Regions from separate parts of the Streptosporangium becharense genome, predicted to be linked through region 1. Evidence: riboswitches for the same ligand, from Rfam matches in the RefSeq annotation. Region 1 holds a riboswitch; the other holds the start of a gene.
What was found. Region 1 has a riboswitch for cobalamin ahead of F4562_RS03735 ((2Fe-2S) ferredoxin domain-containing protein). Riboswitches for the same ligand answer to the same signal wherever they lie in the genome.
Positions count from the first base shown of each region.

Region 2: another riboswitch for cobalamin. It lies ahead of F4562_RS00045 (ABC transporter substrate-binding protein); the one in region 1 lies ahead of F4562_RS03735 ((2Fe-2S) ferredoxin domain-containing protein).

Region 1 is NZ_JACHMP010000001.1:851,935-857,295, forward strand. Features, by position in the region: gene F4562_RS03725 (hypothetical protein) at 1-845, shown strand, start outside; gene F4562_RS03730 (DUF262 domain-containing protein) at 854-2,518, shown strand; gene F4562_RS03735 ((2Fe-2S) ferredoxin domain-containing protein) at 2,601-3,068, opposite strand; cobalamin riboswitch at 3,109-3,310, opposite strand; gene F4562_RS03740 (hypothetical protein) at 3,452-3,673, opposite strand; gene F4562_RS03745 (protein kinase domain-containing protein) at 3,673-4,215, opposite strand; gene F4562_RS03750 (hypothetical protein) at 4,208-4,978, opposite strand; gene F4562_RS03755 (glycoside hydrolase family 62 protein) at 5,033-5,361, shown strand, end outside.
Region 2 is NZ_JACHMP010000001.1:5,745-11,105, forward strand. Features, by position in the region: gene F4562_RS00035 (ABC transporter ATP-binding protein) at 1-168, opposite strand, end outside; gene F4562_RS00040 (FecCD family ABC transporter permease) at 165-1,271, opposite strand; gene F4562_RS00045 (ABC transporter substrate-binding protein) at 1,268-2,326, opposite strand; cobalamin riboswitch at 2,356-2,538, opposite strand; gene F4562_RS00050 (pentapeptide repeat-containing protein) at 2,817-3,437, shown strand; gene F4562_RS00055 (right-handed parallel beta-helix repeat-containing protein) at 3,557-5,361, opposite strand, start outside.

The DNA of each region.
Region 1 (5,361 bases):
ACATCGAGGAGGTCTCCACCTATCTCCATAGGCACGCCCCCATGCTGGCGCATGCCTACACGGAGTTCGCGATCAAGACCAGCGTGGTCAGTCAGGCATGGAGCGTCACCGACCAGCCGACGCTCTTCGTCTCTCGCGTGACGATCGAAGACGACCTGCACGACCTTCGCCAACCCGCCGTCCTGATCGTCGAGGACGCGGTTTCCGACAGGTGTTTCCTCCAAGGCATAGCACACGTTTTCGACGGTGACGACGTGATGGACGCCATTGTGGAACGCAGGTTGGAACTGCTGCACGGCGGCGGCAAGGATCGCGCCTGCGCACAGGCGCCTTCAGCACGGGAACGCTTCAGACGCACCTCTCGTGTCGCCCTCTTCCTAGACAGCGATCGCCTGACCCCCGGTGAGACCACCAAATGCCACAGACTGGCGGAGCGACTTGAGCCTCTGGGCATCGCCGTTCACATCCTGAACTTACGGGAAGCGGAGAACTACATTCCTAGCGAGGTCCTGCGTGGAGCACTACGACCCCGCGAGGCCTCACGGCTGCTGGACCAGCTGACTCAGCTCACTCCCGAACAGCGCGGTCACTTCGACATGAAACACGGATTTCCCAAAGCGAGGGAAGACGGCCTCCGCGTTCCCCCAGGACACCAGAATCTGTACGACGGGGTGCCGGACAGAGTGATCGATAAGCTACGGACGGGCTTCGGGACCAAGTTGACCGAGCTCCTCGAACGCGAAGCCGCGAGCGGAAAGCTCACGGCTGAACATTTCGAGGACCTCGGCAAAGGGGTGGTCGAGGAGCTGCATGCGATTCTCACCATGCTCAGAAAGATCATCTAGAGGTGGAAATGCCCGACGACAATGAAGAGATCACCGTACTACCGGAGATCTACCTCCTGGAGCAGATCCTCAACATGATCGCTGCCGGCGAGCTCCGGGTTCCGAAGTTCCAACGTCCCTTCGTCTGGCGACCAGAGCAGATGCTCAACCTCTTCGACAGCATAGAACGCGGTTATCCCATCGGGAGCCTGCTGATCTGGCAGACCAAACAGCAGCTCGCCAGTCTCGACGAGATCGGCGGGCTGAAGATCCCCCCGCATCGGCCGGGCAGTCAGGTCGCCTACATCCTCGATGGTCATCAGCGTCTGTCCACCCTCTTCGGAGGGTTGAAGCGCCCCTCAGACGCTCCTCGCTCCACGGAACAGCGCGACTGGATGTGGTGGATCTATCGAGTCCTGGGGGATGGCGACGACAGGTCCACCCGATACCGGCACTGGAAGTACGGGGATCGCGCTCCCCATACCTACCTGCCGATGGGCTCGATCCTCCGGACGATGGATTTCCTCGCCTACGCACGCGAGTTGTCACAGGCCAGGGTTCCGGGCGGCGACATCACTCCGTTCATCGACGAGGCCGAACAAGTCGCCCAGCGGATCAAGCAGTACAAGATGGCCGCGGTCCGCCTGGTCGGCGGTTCGCTGACCCATGCAGTGGAGGTGTTCTCGCGGGTCAACAGCAGCGGTCAGTCGATGACGCCGGATCAGATGGTGACCGCGCTGACCTACGCCACGACCGGCCCGGACAGCCTTGCCGACCGGATGGAGGCCATCCAGGAACGCATCGCGGTCTCGGGCTTCGGCGAGATACCCTCACTCACGATCTTCCGCGCCATCCTTGCGATCTCTGGAGAGGAGGACGTACAGGACACCCGTTGGGAGGCCCTGGCCAAGCGAGTGGAGGGTGGGCTGCTCTCCGCGGTGGAAGCCACCGACCTCGCCCTGGAACAGGCGGTTGACTTCCTCCGGTCCCATGCCGGGGTTCCGCTGGCACGCCTGGTCCCTTACAACCTGCAGATCATGCTGCTGGCCGCCTTCTTCCACTTCTGCCCAGAGCCCGACAAACGGCAACTCGTCTTGCTGAGGCGATGGTTCTGGACGACCTCGTGGTCCGGGCACTTCGCCGGAGCCAACACCACCCAGGTCAGGCAGTCACTCCAAGAGATCAAGGACTTCGCTGCGGGGAACGGCACCCTCCGCCTCGGCGACCAGCACGCCCGACCTTTTCCACAACGTTTCGATCTGCGTAGCGCGCGAGTACGGGCTTTCATCCTGTGGGAGCTCAAGGAGTTTCCCCATCGCGTCAACCCCGACGGGACTTCTCTCGATCCCAAGAATCTGCTGGCCACATCCCATACCGAGGCATACCGGCACGTTGTCAATAGGCGTGGCATAGAGGGAACGTCCAGTCCGGCCAATCGACTGGTGATGACGACACCCTCCCGGATCTCCGTGCGGCAGGCGTTGATCGATCTGGACCCTTTGACGGAGGAAGCTGTGACACGCACGCACGGCATTTCCCACGAGGCCCTGCGCCGGCTCCGGGAAGGGGACGACGCGGGATTCATCGAAGTCCGTCTGGCGGACCTGGCCGCCAGAGAGCGGGAGTTCATGGCCGAGCTGGGTGTCAAACACGCCGACGAGCTCCTGGGAGAGGCTGATATCGACACGGAGTGAACGGCCTCCGCCCCTCGGAGGGAGGCGGTGGCGCAACGATTGAACGCGCCGCCGTTCCTCACCGCCGACCGGCGGGCGGGGTTCACCCGTCCGCGCGCCCGCCAGGACGCGGCTTGCGCGTTTCCGCCCTTTCAGAACCCGGTAGTACAGGCAACGGGCTGCGCCTCCCGACCCGAGGCGTGCGGGACGGGCCGGCGACGCGTCGCGGCGGGGTGAAGGCGTACAGGTCCAGGATGTCGGGCGGCGCGGCGACACCCGGGCCGCCCGCCCGCACCCAGGCCGCGACGTCCTCCGTCGCCGCCGGATCGTTCACCAGCCCCAACCACACCGGGCGGCCACCGGCGGCCCGTCCCGCGGCCGAGGGCCGCACCACGACCACGTTGGCCCGTTCGCACACGCCCAGGCACTCCGAGACGCCCACCGGCATCCGCTCGCTGAGATACGCGACCTGCTCCGCGTGATCGACGCCGCGCACCTTGGACGTGCCGCAGCAGCAGTCACGGCACACGGTGACCCGGCACGGCACCGGATCGGTCGTCCCCATGGGCATACCGACGCTTCCTCCTCCCCGGGGAGATCCGCCCCGGCTTCGTCGAGGAGGCGACCGCGCGAGTCTCCTGGCTCTCGGGTCACCGCTCGCCCCGGCCTTCCCACCCGCGTGCGGGCAGTGGCGTCGTCGGGGTCCGCTCGCCGATCACAGTGGCGGGACCGCGCCGGATTCGCACCGGTTTCCTCGTTCCGCCGTCGCCTACCCGGCCATACTGACACAGCACTACAACTCCGACATAACGGCGACACGGAGTGGACAGGATCACCGCACCCCGGAACACCGGTGACCGCCCGCCGCGAACGGGACGACGCGCGCGGACGTACGGTGGATCACGAATACGCCGGTTTCCTACCGGATGGAGTTCCGGGAACCGCCCTGACCGGTCAGGGAGCCAGGCGGGTCAGGCCGTCGCGGACCCGGACCGTCGCCGGATGGTCGGGCCCGTACAGGCGGCCGAGATCGTCGAGCAGGCCGGCGAGCGTGCTCCGGGCGGACTCGACGTCACCCGTGCTCTTCTGCAGCTCACCGATCTGCCTGCGCAGTTCCAGGGTCCGCGGGTCGTCCGCCGAATACGCCCGCAACTCGTCGGCGAGCAGAGCGTGCATCAAGCGGAGCGCCAGGCCGCTGTCGCCGAGATGCACATGACAGGTGGCCTCCTGCATGCGGCACTGGAAGACCCGCTCATCGTCGGCGTGGTACCGCTTCGCCAGATCCACGGCGAGCCGGTGGAAGGCGGGGGCGGCGCGGCGGTGGTCTCCGGCCTTTCCCCGACCCGCTTGGCCAGCAGCGGCAGAACGAACTCGTCCAGCTCAGGCGGGACGTCGGGCCGGAACCGCCGCACCCGGGGCGGCGCGGTGTGGATCTGCTGCTCGTACACGCCGTACTCGGTGGGTCCCGTGAACAGCCTCCTCCCGGTGAGCAGTTCGTGCAGGACGCACCCGAGGGCGTAAAGGTCGCTCTGCGGCGCGAGCGTCCCGCCCCGGATCTGCTCAGGCGGCATGTAGGACGCGGTACCCATCATCTGACCGGTCCGGGTGAGCCGGGACAGCCGCTTGTCGTAGCTGCCCCAGACCTCCCCCATGCCTCCCTTGCCGAGGTGCACCTCGTCGAGTTCGTACCGTTCGAGGATGACCGTACGCTCAGCCACCGCGCCTCCGGGCGTCACAGAGAGAAGATCGACAAGGGGAATCCACTCGGGGGTGGAGGGTTCCATCGAGGAGACCGTCGAAGCCGGACCGCACCAGATCGTCGCCGATCCTCCTGATCTCGTGGACGGAGTCCTCGAAGGCCAGGAGCCGGCGGAAGGCGTCGCCGTACGCGCGTTGCTCGTCGATGGGCAGGCGCGGCAGCCGGGCACGACGAGGGTCCATCCGGGTGGAGGAGCCCAGGCGCGTGCTGGTCTCCCCGGTGACCCGAAGGCAGCCGGCGAGGAAGTGCGGGTCGAGCCGCTCGGGGTCCGTCCGGAACAGCAGGAGCTGTGGTCCGAGCGCGGCCCCGCCCTCCCGCATCACCCGGACGACCGTGTCGCCGCGGGGAACGAGCGGGGCGACGACATCACCCCGCTCGGTGACGATCAGCCCGGGTTCGTCCTCGGTGCGTCCGCTGGGAGCGCGGCCGAGCAACAGGTCCTTGGCCGTCAGGACGGGAAGGCCCCCCTCCTCGACGCTCATCCTGAGCGGCCCTTGATGGACGGTCACCACTCCGGCCCTGGCCAGTTCCCCGACGCTGGTCATCGGCAGGTCCCGCCGCCGTTCCAGAGGTGCCAGCCCGGGGATGTCCAGCCCCGCGAGAGCCGCCACCGCGCGGTTGCGCGCTTCGGTGAACGCCGACGGCCTCGACTGGCTCTGGCCGCTCACCCGGTGCACGGGGGTGAGCGCGACCTCCTCGTCGAGCAGGTCGATGATCCGCACGGTACGGGCGGCGGCGGGCGGCTCGGCGCCGGCGGTGTAGGCCCGCCACGCGCGGTGTCGGGGTGGCGAGCAGGGGCGGCACCTCGACGTATCGGCCGTGCCGGCGCAGCGACGGGCCCGCTGGCGCAGCCGAAGCCGGGATGGGTCTCGCTCAAGGACTTCACCGTCGTCCCCTACAACGGCAGGCACCTGGTCCACGCGACGACGCACGACACGGGGACGAGGTGGGGTTCGATGAGCTTCGGCCTGTTCACGAACTGGCCGGAGATGGCCTCGGCCAGCCAGAACGCGATGTCCTCCTCCGCTGTGGCGCCCACGCTCTTCTACTTCGCCCCGAAGAACATCTGGGTGCTCGCCTACCAGTGGGGCGGGACCGCTTTCTC
Region 2 (5,361 bases), 850 kb from region 1:
GTCGTGGACGATCCTGCGTGCTCCGGCGCTGAGTGAGACGTCCTCGATCCGCAGATCGGCGCCGCCGGGATCGCCGGGGCCGGTCCTGTCGTCCCGGGCGCCTGTGGAGCCCGCGTCGTTCCTGCTGCCCTTGCCGCTCCTGCCGTTCATGTCGTCGATGTCGTTCACGCCGCGTGCGCCTCACGGCGGCGGGCCTGCCGGCGCATCAGCCACAGGAAGAACGGGCCGCCGCACAGCGCGGTCAGCACGCCCACCGGGATCTCCTGCGGGGCGGTGACCGTGCGGGCGGCGACGTCGGCGCAGACGAGGAAGGCCGCCCCGCCGAGCGCCGCGGCCGGTATCAACCGGCGGTGGTCGCCGCCGACGACGAGGCGCGCGGCGTGCGGCGTCATCAGCCCGACGAAGCCGATGGGCCCGGTGGCGGCGACGAGCACCCCGGTCACCACCGAGAGCAGGACGAACATCCGGACGCGGAAGCCGCGCACGTCCAGGCCCATGGTGGCGGCGGCCTCCTCGCCGGCGAGCAGCAGGTTGAGCGACCGGCCCTGCAGGAACAACGCGACGGTGGCGGCCGTCAGCACGGCCGCCGGCAGCCACAGCGTCTCCCAGTGCACCCCGCCGAGCCCGCCGAGCGTCCAGGAGAGCACCTCTCGCGACTCGTTCTCCCGGTCCGCCGTCAGCAGCAGGAAACTGGTCAGCGCCGAGAACACCGAGGCGACGGCGACCCCGGCCAGCACCAGGTGGACGGAGGTGATCCGGCCGCCGACCCGGGCCGTCACGTACACCAGTGACAGCGCCGCCAGCGCACCGGCGAAGGCCGCCAGCGACAGGGACGGCCGGGTGCCGAACAGCGCGAAGCCGGAGACGATCGTCAGAACGGCGCCGAAGGAGGCACCGGAGGAGATGCCGAGCAGGTAGGGGTCGGCCAGCGGGTTGCGGACCAGCGCCTGCATCGCCGTGCCGACGACCGCCAGCCCGGCGCCGGTGACCGCGCCGAGCAGCACGCGCGGGGCCCGCACGTCGAAGACGATCGTCTCGCGTGTCCGCGTCCAGGTGACCTCGGACGGCCACGGCAGGCCGGCGCGGTGGCCGAGGACGCCCCACACCTCGCCGGCGGGCACCCGCACCGAACCGAGGCCGAGCCCCACCGTCATCGAGACCAGCAGGGCGGCCGTCAGCAGGACCAGGACGAGCGCGTACGGCGGGCGGGACCGCCGGGCGGCTCCCCCGGCGAGGCGGGGAAGGCGGCGCCGGAGCGCCGGTCCGGTCACCGGAACCGCTCGGGATGCAGTTGCCCGGCCAGTTCCTCCACGGCCTGCGGGGGCCGCACGCCGACGACGGTCGCGGTGAGCGGCAGCACCGCGAACCTGCGGTTCTTCACGGCGGGGACGTCGGCGAGGGCCGGCTGCGACTGCAGGAACCTCTTCTTCTCGGCCACGTTCCCCGGGTCGCCGTAGTCGTAGATGACGATGACCTCGGGCCTGCGGTCGACGACCTGCTCCCAGGAGACGTCGCCGAACACCTTGTCGAGGTCGCCGAAGACGTTGCTGCCGCCGGCCAGGCGGATGATCTCCTGGCCGATGCCGGTGCCCCCGGCGGTGAACGCCGTCTTGTCTCCGCTGTCGTAGACGAACACCGGCACCGGCCGGACGCCGCCGAGCTTGCCGGTGACCGCGTCGACACGCCGCTGCATGTCCTGCACGAGTCGTTCGGCCCGGTCGGCGACCCCGAAGATCTTCCCGACGGTGCGGATCTCCTCGTGCACGTGGTCCATGGTCAGCCGGCCGGCCGCGCAGTACTCCAGGTTGAGGTGGGTGTCGATGCCCGCGTCGGCGAACGCCTTGCGGGAGCGGCCCTCCTTCTCCGCGAACGCACTGCCGTAGCCGCCGTAGACCAGGTCGGGCCCGGCCTCCAGCACGGTCTCGAAGGAGGGCTCCTTGGCCGACAGCTCCGGGATGCGCTCGTACGCCTGCCGGTACTGCGCCAGCACCTCGGAGTCGGGGAAGGCCGTGCCGGCCATCGAGGACTCCAGGCCCAGGGCCAGCATCAGCTCGGCCGGGTGCTGGTGGATGGTCACCACCCGTGACGGGGGCCTCCGGTAGGTGGTGCGCACCCCGCAGTTGTCCACCGTCACCGGGAAACCGGCCGCGGCGGCGCCCGGCCGGGCCCCTCCCGGGCCGCCCGCCCGGGTGCCACCCGGGTCGCCTGCGCCGCCGCAGGCGGTCAGGAGCAGGGCGGCGACGGCCGACACGATGCCGCCGACGACGGCCGGACGGCGGGGACGCCGCCCGCCGGAACCGCCGGGAGATGGGGGAATGCCGAACACAGGAGCCTCCTGAGGTGTCCACGCGCCTCGAACGGACGTCGCGACGGCCCAGTCTCCTGACTCCCGGATCGGCGCTCACCCCGACCTTCCCGCTCGCGCAGTGGTCGACGTGGGGTTCGCTCCCCGGTCACAGTGGCGGGACCGTGCCGGACTCACACCGGCTTCCTGGTTTCCGTCGCGGTGACGATTAAAGCAGCATCCCCGTGCGTCACGACCGGCGGGGCGCCGTGGACGCGGACCGTGCTCACCGCACGGTGAGCACGGCCTCGCCCCACGGGCGACGGCCGGCCAGGTCACCGATCGCCGCGGAGCCGGATTGTCGGAGGGTGACGCTACGGTGGCGTCGGCCGAGCTTCGGTCTCCCGGCGGCAGGCCGGGCATCGACACGGAAGGCACCAGCACATGACCGTCGCCCTCACCGGTGACCCCCGCCCCGGCGGCGGGCGGGCCGGGCTCCCCCGCCCCCTTGCGAGCGTTGTGGGGTCCGCGCGTGGCTGACCGCAAGCACGGCCGCCCCGCGCCGGAGACGCACTCGACCGTCGCGGCCGAAGACTGGTACGGCGACGACCTGTCGGGGCAGAGCCACGAGCGGGTCGCCTTCGTCGGCGTGGACATGACCGAGACGGAGAGCCGGGGTGCGGTCTTCTCCGAGTGCACCTTCCAGGATGTCCGTTTCAATGCCTCCACGCACTCCGACACGGCGTTCCTGAACTGCACCTTCGTCCGGTGCACGTTCTTCGACGCCACCTTCACCAGGTGCAAGTTCGTCGGCAGCGTGTTCGACCGCTGCACCTTCGACCTGCTGAAGGTCAGCGGCGGAGACTGGTCGTTCGCCGGCCTGCCCGGGGCCGACCTGCACAGCGCCTCCTTCGTCGACGTGCGGCTGCGTGAGGCCGACCTCACCGGCGCGCGCTGCGAGGGCGCCACGCTCCGCGGGGCCGACCTGGCGGGCGCCTGGCTGCACAGCGCCAAGCTCTCCCGTTGCGACCTGCGGGGCAGCGAGCTGTCCTCCCTCGACCCGTTCAATGTCGAGATGAAAGGCGCGATCGTCGACATCCAGCAGGCCGTGGTGATCGCCGAGGCTCTGGGCCTGGAGGTGCGTCCCGGCTGAGCCGCCGGCGCCCGCCCAGCCCCGGCCCGGGGCACGATCGCGTCCAGGCCGGGGCCCAGCCGGCGGGGGGGCGATCGCACCCGAGCCGGAGCCCGGGTGCGATCGCCCCCCGCCGGGCGTCACCTGGTGGCGCCGGCCACCCACTTCGGCGCGCCGTACTGGTAGGCGCCGAGGCTCGGGACGGGGTCCGTCGAGCCGTCGTTCACACCGGGCAGCGGGATCGCCGCGTTCCGCGCCGGCGAGGCCTCGGACAGCCGGTAGTCGTGCCGCGCCGGGTCGGCGAACAGCGGGTCCACGTCGGCCGGCAGGTTGTTGGACAGCACCATGCCGCCGTTCGTGGCGTCCTTCAGCCCCCGGATCGGGCCGATGTTGTTGTACACCTTGGTGCCGGTCGAGGCGTTCGGCTCCTTGACGTAGAACATCGTCATGCCGCCGGTGTTGTTGTAGACGAGGTTGTCGCGCGAGCCGCTGCCCAGGCCGTTGAGCATGACGGTGCCCTCGGAGTTCCCCCACCCCACGTTGTTCGCGATGGTGATGTTGCTCTGCCCGTTGTCGGCGTAGACACCGGAGACCGCGAACGAGGTGACGCCCGCCGGCGGGGTGCCGTCGTGCAGGACGTTGTGATCGATCGAGGTCCGCAGCATGTCGGCGGCGCAGCAGGTGTAGATCGCGGCCGTGTCCAGGCTCAGCCGGGCGTACAGCGAGATGTCGTTGTAGGCGATCCGGTCCGGGCCGGGCGTGCCCCCGATGACGGTGTCCCACTGCAGGTTGACGCCGCTGCGGCCGACCCGGTAGATGGTGTTGTTCGTCACCGTCTGGCTGTTGCCCTGCACGGCGACCCCCGCCGCGTAGGTGCCCATGTAGTCCACGTCGTGGATCATGTTGTTGTGCGCGGTGTTCCGCTGCCCGCGCAGGGCGATGCCGTTGCCGGCGCTCAGCGAGAGGTCGCTGTTGACGACCTTGTTGTCCGTGCCGTTGAGGACGATGCCGGTGTCGGCGACGCCCCTGGTCACGGTCGATCCGCAGTCGGTGCCTCCGCGGGTGATGTCGGTGTAGTGGGACAGGTACGTGCCGGTGACGCCGTCGATCGTGACGCCGGTGCTGGCCACGCCGGTCTCGATGGTCGAGGCGAAGAGGCCGACGCCCGCGACCGTCGTGTGGCTCGCGTTCCTCAGGTCGAAGGCCAGCGACCGGGTCTTCGCCTCGATCACGTGCCGGTTGGGGGTGTCCTCGCCGTAGAGGTAGAGCCGCTTGCCGGCCGGGTCGTAGAACCAGGTGCCGGGGTGGGCGAGCTCGCCGATCTTGCCGGAGAGCGCGTACCGCGTCTCCTTCGGCACCACCTTACGGACGCAGGGCGGCACCGCGTCGAGGGTCACGGACCCCGCGTCGGAGTTCTTGATCGTGGACGTCGCCGTCACGTACCAGTAGCTCGTCAGCACCCGGGCGCCGTTCCAGTACCCGGCCGGGCGGGTCAGCGCGTCGTCGACGATGGTGGCCTCGGCGCTGCCGGGGCCGGCGTACTCCCGCACCGGGTCGAGCAGGTCGAGGCCCGGGTACGGGAACTGCGCCTCGACGTTCATCTTCCCGTCGGTGAAGGTCTGGACGGTGGTGACGTCGGAGCCGAGGTCGGCGCGCGCGCTGTGGACGTGGCCGGCCTCCACCGCCCTGCTGAACGGCGAGTCCGCCGCGAACGGGTCGGTCTCCGCGATGCGCGCCACATCCCGGGCGGTCACCTTCGACCAGCCCTTGATCCGCGTCGTACCGCTCAGCGTCACCCGGGCGCCGGGGAACGCGCGGTAGGTGACGGGCCGCTTCGCGGTGCCCGAACGGGCCGGTACCACGGTCTCCCGGTAGGTGCCCGACATGATCAGGCACGTGTCGCCGGGTGCCATGGCGTCGGCGCACTGCTGGATGCGGCGGTACG